DNA from 3 places in the Rhizobium mulingense genome. Region 1 is predicted to be linked to each of the others. Evidence: predicted binding sites of a transcription regulator. Region 1 holds the regulator's gene; each other region holds the start of a gene.

Region 1 (3,280 bases):
TCTGGTGATTACGGTCGCCAAGACGGTGTCCGGCTGGGGCGGCAATATCGACCTCGGCCGTTTGCCCGGCTGGTATTTCGCCGTCGCCGTGGCAGGCTTTCTGCTGTTAACGCTGCTCCGCACCCGATTGCGCCATGTCGGCACGTCGATCCTCGCCGTCGCGACGCTCATTGTGTTGATACTGCCGGGTTCCCGGCCGCCGGATCTGGTGATATCCGAGGATGGTGGTTTGGTCGCGCTCATCGCGCCGGCGGCGATGGCTTCCAACCGTGAAAACCCGCCGGACTTCATCTTCGACCAGTGGCAGAGAGCGCTGGTGCTGCCGACGCACCACCCGCCGAAGATGCTGGATGGGCCTGCCATCCCGGCGCAGGGTGATGACCGCCGGGTCAGGCTTTCCCGCGATCAGCAGAATGAAGCGAGGACGGCAATGGTGGCCGCCGCAGCCGGCGGTGAGGCAAATCGGTTTTCTTGCGTGAAGAAGGCTTGGTGTATAGCCAGGCTCGGCAATGGCCATGTCGTCGCCGTCATCGACAATGCCGCCTATCTCGGCCCGGCCTGCGACGCCGGCGTGGTTGTCGTGACCTCGGTGCGCCTGCGGTTCGACCGCTGCCGCTCGGGTGCGACACTCTTTACCGGCGAGACGCTGCGCAGGACCGGTTCCGTTGAATTGCGCTTTGCGCAGACGGGATTCGAGGTCGCAACCGCATTCAGCGCCTTGTCGCGTCCATGGATGCGCCACCGCGCCTATGATTGGCGCAAAGACGGTTTTACCGAATCCGGACCGTCTGCTGTCAGTGATAACGGCGAATGAGGCCGACCAGCTTGCCCTGCACCTTGACCCGGTCGGGCCCGAAGATTCGGGTCTCGTAAGCCGGGTTGGCGGCTTCGAGGGCGATCGAGGCACCCTTGCGGCGAAAGCGCTTGAGCGTCGCTTCCTCGTCGTCGACCAGGGCAACGACGATATCGCCGGGACTTGCGGTGCTGCCGTTGCGGATGATCACCGTGTCGCCATCGAAGATTCCGGCGTCGATCATCGAATCGCCCTTGACCTCCAGCGCATAATGCTCGCCTGAGCCGAGCATATCCGCAGGAACGATGATGTCGTGCGTGTTATTCTGGATCGCCGAGATCGGAACGCCGGCTGCGATCCGGCCCATTACCGGCACGGACACAGAGTTGCCGTTGTCGGCGATCGGCTTTGCGGCAGCTGGGGCGGCGACCGGCTGGGGCTTGCCGAGGCTGCCTTCGATAACGCTCGGCGAAAAACCGCGGCGCGGCTGAAGACTGGGGCTATAGGCCTCCGGCAGCTTGATCACTTCCAGGGCCCGGGCGCGGTTCGGTAGGCGGCGAATGAAACCACGTTCCTCGAGCGCCGTGATCAGGCGATGAATGCCGGATTTCGAGGCGAGATCCAGGGCATCCTTCATCTCGTCGAAAGAGGGCGGAACGCCGGATTCCTTCATGCGCTCATGAATGAAAAGGAGAAGCTCCTGTTGTTTGCGCGTGAGCATCGACGTAGACCCCGTGATTGAAACAAATCCAGAACAGACACTATATGTTCCATATGTGTTCCGCAAGTAGCTAAATTTCCGTAAAACTTCGCGCCAACTCGTCGAGATTTTTGTTTTCATTCGCCGGATTGGCGCACATGTCTTGCATTGGGGGTGGTGCTGTCGCACATCTCTGGCGTGTCAGGAGGGATATCATGATCGCACATTCCGCCAAACCGCACCCGCTGGATCATGTCGTCCTACCAGTCGTCAATATCGACCTGGCGCGCGAAAGGCTCGGCAAGCTCGGCTTTACCGTCGCCGCCGATGCGCGCCATCCGTTCGGAACGGAAAATGCCTGCGTTTTTTTCGCCAACAAAACCTATATCGAGCCGCTCGGCGTGGCGAGTGTCGAGGAGAGCGAGACAGCGGCCCGCCAGGGCAATGTCTTCATCGCTCGCAATCGCGCCTTCCGCTTCCGCTGCGGCGAGGAGGGACTTTCGGCGCTGGCCTTTCTCACCGAGGATGCCGGCCTCGATCATCGGCGGTTCGTCGGCAACGGCGCGAGCGCCGGCGAGATGCTGCAGTTCAGCCGGTCGATGCGGATGCCGGACGGTTCGGAAAGCGTCGGCAGCTTCAAACTGGCTTTTTCAGGAGATCTGCGCGCGCCCGACTTCTTTCTCTTCACCTGTCAGCGCATCAATGCCTTCCCGGCCGGTCGCGCCGCCCTGGAGACGCATGCCAATGGCGTAACCGGCATTGCCGAGATCGCGCTTTGTACGCCGGAGCCGGCGGCGTTTGCCGCGTTCGTTGGTCTTGCCGCCGGGCAAACGGCGGTGGAGAAAACCGGTTTCGGCATGAAGATCGCCGCCTCGAATGCCAAGATCAGCCTGATGACGCCGGAAGGGCTGGAGGCATATTTCGAGCTTGTCGTTTCCGCCGCCGATCGTGGCCTGCGCGGCCGGGCAATCCTCTTCACCGTCACCGATCTTGCCGTGACAGAAGCGCATTTGGCTGCTAACGGAGTGACATACACACGCAAGAACAATCGCATTCTGGTGAAGCCCACGCCCGGGCAGGGCGCGCTTTTTGCCTTCGAGGAACCACGATGAGCACTGATACCAATTCCGAGGTCAAGATCGGCGAAGGCGAAGGCCAGATCACCTTTTCCAATACCGGCCGCTTGTCGCTGATTGCCGGCCCCTGCCAGATGGAGAGCCGCGATCACGCCTTCATGGTTGCCGGCACGCTGAAGGAGCTCTGCGCAAAGCTCGGCATCGGCCTCGTCTACAAGAGTTCCTTCGATAAGGCGAACCGCACCTCGCTCTCGGCCGAACGCGGCATCGGGCTTGAAAAGGGCATGGAGGTCTTTGCTGACCTGAAGAAGGAATTCGGCTTCCCCGTCCTGACCGACGTTCACACCGCCGAGCAATGCGCCGAGGTGGCGGAGGTGATCGATGTTCTGCAGATCCCCGCCTTCCTCTGCCGCCAGACCGATCTTCTGATCGCCGCCGCCAGGACCGGCCGCGTCGTCAACGTCAAGAAGGGTCAGTTCCTCGCCCCCTGGGATATGAAGAACGTCCTGAAGAAGCTCAATGCCAGCGGCAATCCGAACGTGCTGCTGTGCGAGCGCGGCGCTTCCTTCGGCTACAACACGCTGGTTTCCGACATGCGCTCGCTGCCGATCATGGCGGCGATGGGCGCGCCCGTCATTTTCGATGCGACCCATTCCGTCGCCCAGCCGGGCGGGCAGGGCGATTCCTCCGGCGGTCAGCGCGAATTCGTGG
Region 2 (3,280 bases), on a different contig from region 1:
GCTTGCCGCCGGCGCGCACGCATTTCTGCGAGGTCGTCGCCGTCGAATAAGGACGCTTTTCCAGGCCGGTGAAGACGTTCTTGAACTGCACCATGCCGGCATTGGTGAACATCAGCGTCGGGTCGTTGCGCGGCACGAGCGGGCTCGACGGAACGATCTCGTGGCCGTTCTTCTTGAAATAGTCGAGGAAGGTCGACCGGATATCGTTCACACCGCTCATTCTAAGCCCTTCAATGCTGCCGGAGGCAGATAAATACAAATCCATCGGCTTTTAACGTTCGCCTCCGCCACTGTCCAGCGGACAAACGAAACCGGCCGCATTCTCATCAGGAATGCGGCCGGCGGAGATATTCGAGAAGATCAGGCGCGAAACTTACATGTCCGCGGCGGCATCGCCGTCATCCGCATCAGGTCCGCCGTTCTGCAGGAAGCGGTCGGCGATGAGACCGGCATTCTGGCGCAGCGCCAGTTCGATTTCGCGGGCGAGATCCGGGTTGTCGCGCAGGAAGGTCTTGGCGTTTTCGCGGCCCTGGCCGAGACGTTGGCTGTTATAGGAGAACCAGGCGCCCGACTTTTCCACGATTCCGGCCTTGACGCCGAGATCGACGAGTTCGCCGGTCTTCGATACGCCTTCGCCATACATGATGTCGAATTCGACCTGCTTGAACGGAGGCGCCATCTTGTTCTTGACGACCTTGACGCGGGTCTGGTTGCCGACCACCTCTTCGCGCTCCTTGACCGAGCCGATGCGGCGGATGTCGAGGCGCACGGAGGCATAGAATTTCAGCGCATTACCGCCCGTCGTCGTTTCCGGCGAACCGAACATGACACCGATCTTCATGCGGATCTGGTTGATGAAGATCACCATGGTATTCGACTTGGAGATCGAGGCGGTCAGCTTGCGCAGCGCCTGGCTCATTAGGCGTGCCTGCAGACCGGGAAGGCTGTCGCCCATTTCGCCTTCAATTTCGGCGCGTGGCGTCAATGCGGCGACCGAGTCGACGACCAGAACGTCGACGGCGCCGGAGCGCACCAGCGTATCGGTGATCTCAAGCGCCTGCTCGCCGGTATCGGGCTGCGAGATCAGAAGGTTTTGGAGATCGACGCCCAGCTTGCGGGCATAGACTGGATCGAGCGCATGTTCGGCGTCGACAAAGGCGCAGATGCCGCCCTTCTTCTGCGATTCCGCGATGGTCTGCAGCGCAAGGGTCGTCTTGCCCGAGCTTTCCGGCCCGTAGATTTCGATGATGCGGCCCTTCGGCAGACCGCCGACACCAAGCGCGATATCGAGCCCAAGCGAACCCGTCGAAATCGTCTCGATTTCGATGACATTCTCGTTGGAACCGAGTTTCATGATCGAGCCCTTGCCGAACGACCGCTCTATCTGTGAGAGTGCCGCTTCAAGCGCCTTGCTTTTGTCCACCGATTTGTCCTCTACCAGCCGCAATGAATTCTGAGACATCTGATCCACCTTTAGGTTATTGAAGCCGCCCAAGCAATGTCGAGTTTGTACCCCATTTGTTCCACTCTCGCAATAGGCGATCAAACGATTGAAAGAAAAAGGTAAAACAGCCCGTGTTCTATATTTGTTTTATCGATGCAAAGCAACGGCTTAGGCCAGATGCGCCGGCTCTGCCGCGCCAGAAGGCACCGATCTCGATTCGCGCTTCGGGCATCGCAAGGCAATTGAAATGAAGAAAAAGGTTCTTGTTCTCGGCGGCGCCCATATCGACCGGCGCGGCCGCATTTCCGGGGAAACGGCACCAGGCGCCAGCAATCCCGGCACCTGGTTCGAGGAGCCGGGCGGCGGCGGCTTCAATGCGGCGCGCAACCTTGCAAGGCTCGGTTTTCAAGTGACAATGATTTCGCCGCGCGGCGGCGATCCCATCGGCGAGATGGTCGGCGAAGCCGCCGATTTCGCCGGCATCAACGACCGGCCCTTCGTTTTTCTCGACCGCAAGACACCGAGCTACACCGCGATCATCGAGAGGGACGGGAACCTGGTGATTGCCCTTGCCGACATGGATCTCTACCGCTTCTTCGTGCCGCGGCGGCTTTCCATCCGCTGGGTGCGCGAAGCCTTCGCCGCGCATGATCTCATCCTTTTCGATGCCAATCTGCCGGAAGAGACGATCGTTGCAATCGTCGCCAAGGCACGGTCACTGGCCAAACCCGTCGCGGCGATCGCCATTTCGCCGGCCAAGGTCGTCAGGTTGAAATCCTGCATCGCGGATATCGACTACCTGTTCCTGAACGAGGCTGAAGCCGCAGCTCTTATTGGGGGACGGCCGGAAGACGCCGGCGGCTGGCCGCCGCTTCTGAACGAGATCGGCATCCGGAGCGCCGTCGTCACCCGCGGCCAGCGCGAGCTGGTCGCGTTTTGCGACGGCCGTGCCGTGACGCTACAGCCGCCGATCGCCGAGACCCTCGCCGATGTCACCGGCGCCGGCGATTCCCTTGCCGCCGGCACGCTCGCCGCCTTGATGCGCGGCCTGCCGCTTGAGGAAGCCGTCCGCCACGGCACCGCGGCAGCAGCGCTGACTGTGCAGTCGCCGCATGCCGTCAACGAAAATCTGACGCCGGATCTGCTGAATGAGGCGCTTGCCCTTGTTCCCCAGATCAGAATTCTGCATTGAAGCGGCCAAATGAAATAGTCGAGCATGATGTCGTCGCAAAACCGCCGACACATCCGACATCATGCTCTATCGACGACAGGACAAGATCATGAACCAGCCCATCTCCCCTCTTCTGAAGATCGCCTATTCGAAGGAGGTCGCCAGCGCCAAGCAGCGCGGCGCGCCGCTGGTGGCACTGGAATCGACCATCATCACCCACGGCATGCCCTATCCCGGCAATATCGAGATGGCCCGCAGCGTCGAGGCGATCATTCGCGAACAGGGTGCCGTGCCGGCAACGATCGCCGTCATTCACGGCACGCTGCATATCGGCCTTGAAGCCGGCGAACTCGAGCAGCTCGCCAAGGCGACCGACGTGATGAAGGTGTCGCGCGCCGATCTCGCCTTTGCGATTGCCGAGCGCCGCACCGGCGCCACCACGGTTGCGGCGACGATGATCGCGGCAGCGCGCGCCGGCATCCGCGTCTTTGCCACAGGCGGTATCGGCGGCGTGCACCGCGGCGCCGAGGAAAGCTTTGATATCTCGGCCGATCTCGAGGAACTCGCCCGCACCGGCGTCATCGTCGTCTGCGCCGGCGCCAAGGCGATCCTCGACATTCCGAAGACGTTGGAAGTCTTGGAAACCCGCGGCGTGCCCGTCGTCA
Region 3 (3,280 bases), on a different contig from region 1:
CCGGCATGGCGCGCCTCCAGGCTTGATCCGGTGCAGGCCCTGCGCTACGAATAAGGAATGCCGCATTCATGAATCGCAACGTCGTCCTCAAGCTTACCGGCGTCGAGCGCCATTACGGGCAGGGCGATACGCTGCTCTCGATCCTGAAGGGAGCGGATTTCTCGCTGTCGAAAGGCGAGATCGTCGCCCTTGTTGCGCCCTCCGGCACGGGCAAGTCGACGCTGCTGCATGTCGCCGGTCTGCTCGAGCATCCCGACGGCGGCGAAGTCACCATCAACGGACATGCCTGCGACGGGCTGAGCGACGAGAAGCGCACGGCGATCCGGCGCCGCGAGATCGGCTTCGTCTATCAGTTCCATCACCTGCTGCCGGAATTTTCCGCGCTCGAAAACATCATGATGCCGCAGCTGATCGCCGGCCTGTCCTGGAAGGAAGCCGGAGAGCGGGCCGGCCAGCTACTCGACTATATGCGCATTGGCCATCGCGGCTCGCACCGCCCGGCCGAACTATCGGGTGGCGAGCAGCAGCGCGTTGCGATCGCCCGCGCCGTCGCCAATGCACCGACCCTGCTTCTCGCCGACGAGCCGACCGGTAATCTCGACCCGGAAACAGCAAGCTACGTCTTCGACGCGCTGGAGGCCCTGGTGCGCCAGTCCGGCCTCGCCGCCCTTATCGCCACGCACAACCACGAACTCGCCCGCCGCATGGATCGGCGCGTGACGATCTCCGACGGCAAGGTCGTCGATTTCTGATCGATGTCGCCCGGACGTGCGCAGCGGTTCCGGGATAAATACGAAGAGATGACGCGTCTGGCGGCAGATTCGAATCGACCGCCTCCGGCTCCGTCATGGGATGATCAGCCCGCCGCGATAGTCGAGCGCGTAAGCCTTCCGTCCGTCGACCATGATGCATTCATGACCGCTGAATCGTTCACAGCCGCCTTCGCTGCGATCGACATATCGGCCGAACGGATGGTCGAATTCCATTCCGCCGAGAAAGCGGCCCTGCCGGTACAGGGCAGACAGCGCCGCCTTGATCACTGTTCCCGCTGCGCTGGCATCGATGAGATCGGGAGCAATGACCCAGCCGAAATAATTCATCGCCCAGATCGGCTCGTCGGCAAACCACACCACCTCCTGTCCGGCGAAGTCGGTGCCGCCGAAGTAGCTGTCGAGATAGCGCCAGTCGCCGCGCTCGTAGCCGATATCGTGAGACCCCGGACGGCAGGGCGGGCGCGGCACGCCGCCGCCGACATAGCTGGCAGCTTTGGCTTCGACGACGAATTCGTTCAGCATCGCAGTCTCGGGCATAGGGTACTCCTCCTGACTCGTCAGTTGGGATATAGCAGGATGCGCAGAACATAAATAGAACAAATGCGCGGGAGCTTTTGTCATCGGCGGGGTGTGTCCACGTCCTTTGCGGCACGGCGGGCTTGCGAGGCCGCGGCTCGGCATCTCAAGCTCGTCGCCGAATCGTTGCGTCGCCGGGCGTTTTTCAAACGCAAGCAAGAAGGAAAAGATTCCTATTGACATCGGAACATAGATCGAACAAATTGAAAACATAACGAGTAAAGGAGAGCCAAATGACTGACATGATCCGTGATATCGCAGCATTCACCTCCATCGCAATGTTCGTTGCCAGCTTCTCGCTCATCGTCATCGCGATCTAAAGTTTTCAGGGGACTGCATGGTCAGCATGCGGTTCGAACGCGGGACTTCTTCTGGACATCATCGCCCTCCATACCCGACAATGCATCTGATTCATTCGGTGATTGGGAAGGCATGTCATGGCGGATACGGTAAAGGCTTCGAGGGGTGAGGCGATCGGCGACACGCCAGGCTTCATTCACCTGAGAGTCCATTCCGCCTATTCGCTTCTCGAAGGCGCGCTGCCGCTGAAGAAGATTCTCTACAAGGCGGCCGCAGACAATCAGCCGGCTATCGCGATTACCGACACCAACAATCTGTTCGTCGCCCTCGAATTCTCGCAGAAGGCAATGGACGACGGTCTGCAGCCGATCATCGGCTGCCAAGTCTCGATCGACATGGAAGACGGGCTGGAGACCGAAAAACGCGGCGGCCAGCAGGCATTGGTCAAGCTGCCGTCGATCGTTCTTCTCGCAGCGACGGAGGCCGGTTACGAAAGGCTGGTCGACCTCATCAGCCGCGCCTATCTCGGCGGTGAAGGCAATCAGGCCGTCCATGTCCGAACCTCCTGGCTGGAGGAGGCGGGCACGGAAGGGCTTATCGCCTTGACCGGCGCCCTGACAGGGCCGGTCGACGGGGCGATCAGGGATGGCCATCCCGCTCAGGCCGAAGCGCGGCTGCTCATGCTGAAGCGTCTCTTCGGCGACCGGCTCTATGTCGAACTGCAGCGTCATGGCACCTACGACAAGCGGCATGAGCAGAAGATCGTCGGGCTCGCTTATGCCCACGACCTGCCGCTGGTCGCCACTAACGAAGCCTTTTTTCCCACGCGCGACGATTACGACGCCCATGATGCGCTGATGGCGGTTGCTCATAATGCCATCGTCTCCGACGACAGCCGCTTTCGTCTGACGCCGGATCACTACCTGAAGAGCCGCGCCGAGATGGCCAAGCTCTTTGCCGACCTGCCGGAAGCGCTGGAGAACACGATCGAGATCGCCAAGCGCTGCTCCTTCGTATTGAAGACGCGCAAACCGATCCTGCCGCGCTTCACGGGTGCGACCGACGACCCCGAGGAAGCCGAACGCGCCGAGGCGGGTGAATTGCGCCGCCAGGCGGTCGAAGGGCTGGACATGCGGCTTTCGACCCTCGGCATGTCGCCGGGTTACGAGGAAAAGGATTATCGCGAGCGACTGGAATTCGAGCTCAGCGTCATCGAACGCATGCGCTTTCCCGGCTACTTCCTGATCGTTGCCGATTTCATCAAATGGGCCAAGCAGCATGACATTCCGGTTGGTCCCGGCCGCGGTTCGGGCGCCGGTTCGCTGGTCGCCTACGCACTGACGATCACCGACGTCGATCCCTTGCGGTTTTCGCTGCTGTTCGAACGCTTCCTCAATCCGGAACGCGTCTCGATGCCGGACTTCGACATCGACTTCTGCCAGGACCGCCGCGAAGAGGTGATCCGATACGTCCAGGCCAAGTACGGCCGCGAACAGGTGGCCCAGATCATCACCTTCGGTTCGCTGCAGGCGCGCGCAGCACTGCGCGACGTCGGCCGTGTGCTGGAGATGCCCTACGGCCAGGTCGACAAGATCTGCAAACTCGTGCCGAACAATCCGGCCAATCCGACG

What was found. The regulator LexA, encoded in region 1, represses DNA repair genes until DNA is damaged. The targets are predictions, from matches to a motif close to TGTTCNNNNTGTGTTCNG.
Region 2: a site for LexA is predicted at 1,577-1,594, ahead of recA (recombinase RecA). Genes of this name have one in related genera too.
Region 3: a site for LexA is predicted at 1,355-1,372, ahead of PYR71_RS21080 (DUF5680 domain-containing protein). Genes of this name have one in related genera too.

What each region holds. Positions count from the first base shown of each region.
Region 1 covers NZ_JARFVE010000006.1:216,388-219,667, forward strand. Annotated here, with positions in the region: gene PYR71_RS16095 (ComEC/Rec2 family competence protein) at 1-814, shown strand, start outside; gene lexA (transcriptional repressor LexA) at 795-1,514, opposite strand; gene PYR71_RS16105 (VOC family protein) at 1,709-2,605, shown strand; gene kdsA (3-deoxy-8-phosphooctulonate synthase) at 2,602-3,280, shown strand, end outside.
Region 2 covers NZ_JARFVE010000014.1:80,931-84,210, forward strand. Annotated here, with positions in the region: gene alaS (alanine--tRNA ligase) at 1-220, opposite strand, end outside; gene recA (recombinase RecA) at 374-1,462, opposite strand; gene PYR71_RS26040 (carbohydrate kinase family protein) at 1,692-2,636, shown strand; gene PYR71_RS26045 (pseudouridine-5'-phosphate glycosidase) at 2,725-3,280, shown strand, end outside.
Region 3 covers NZ_JARFVE010000009.1:93,441-96,720, reverse strand. Annotated here, with positions in the region: gene PYR71_RS21090 (lipoprotein-releasing ABC transporter permease subunit) at 1-54, shown strand, start outside; gene PYR71_RS21085 (ABC transporter ATP-binding protein) at 69-752, shown strand; gene PYR71_RS21080 (DUF5680 domain-containing protein) at 846-1,310, opposite strand; gene dnaE (DNA polymerase III subunit alpha) at 1,787-3,280, shown strand, end outside.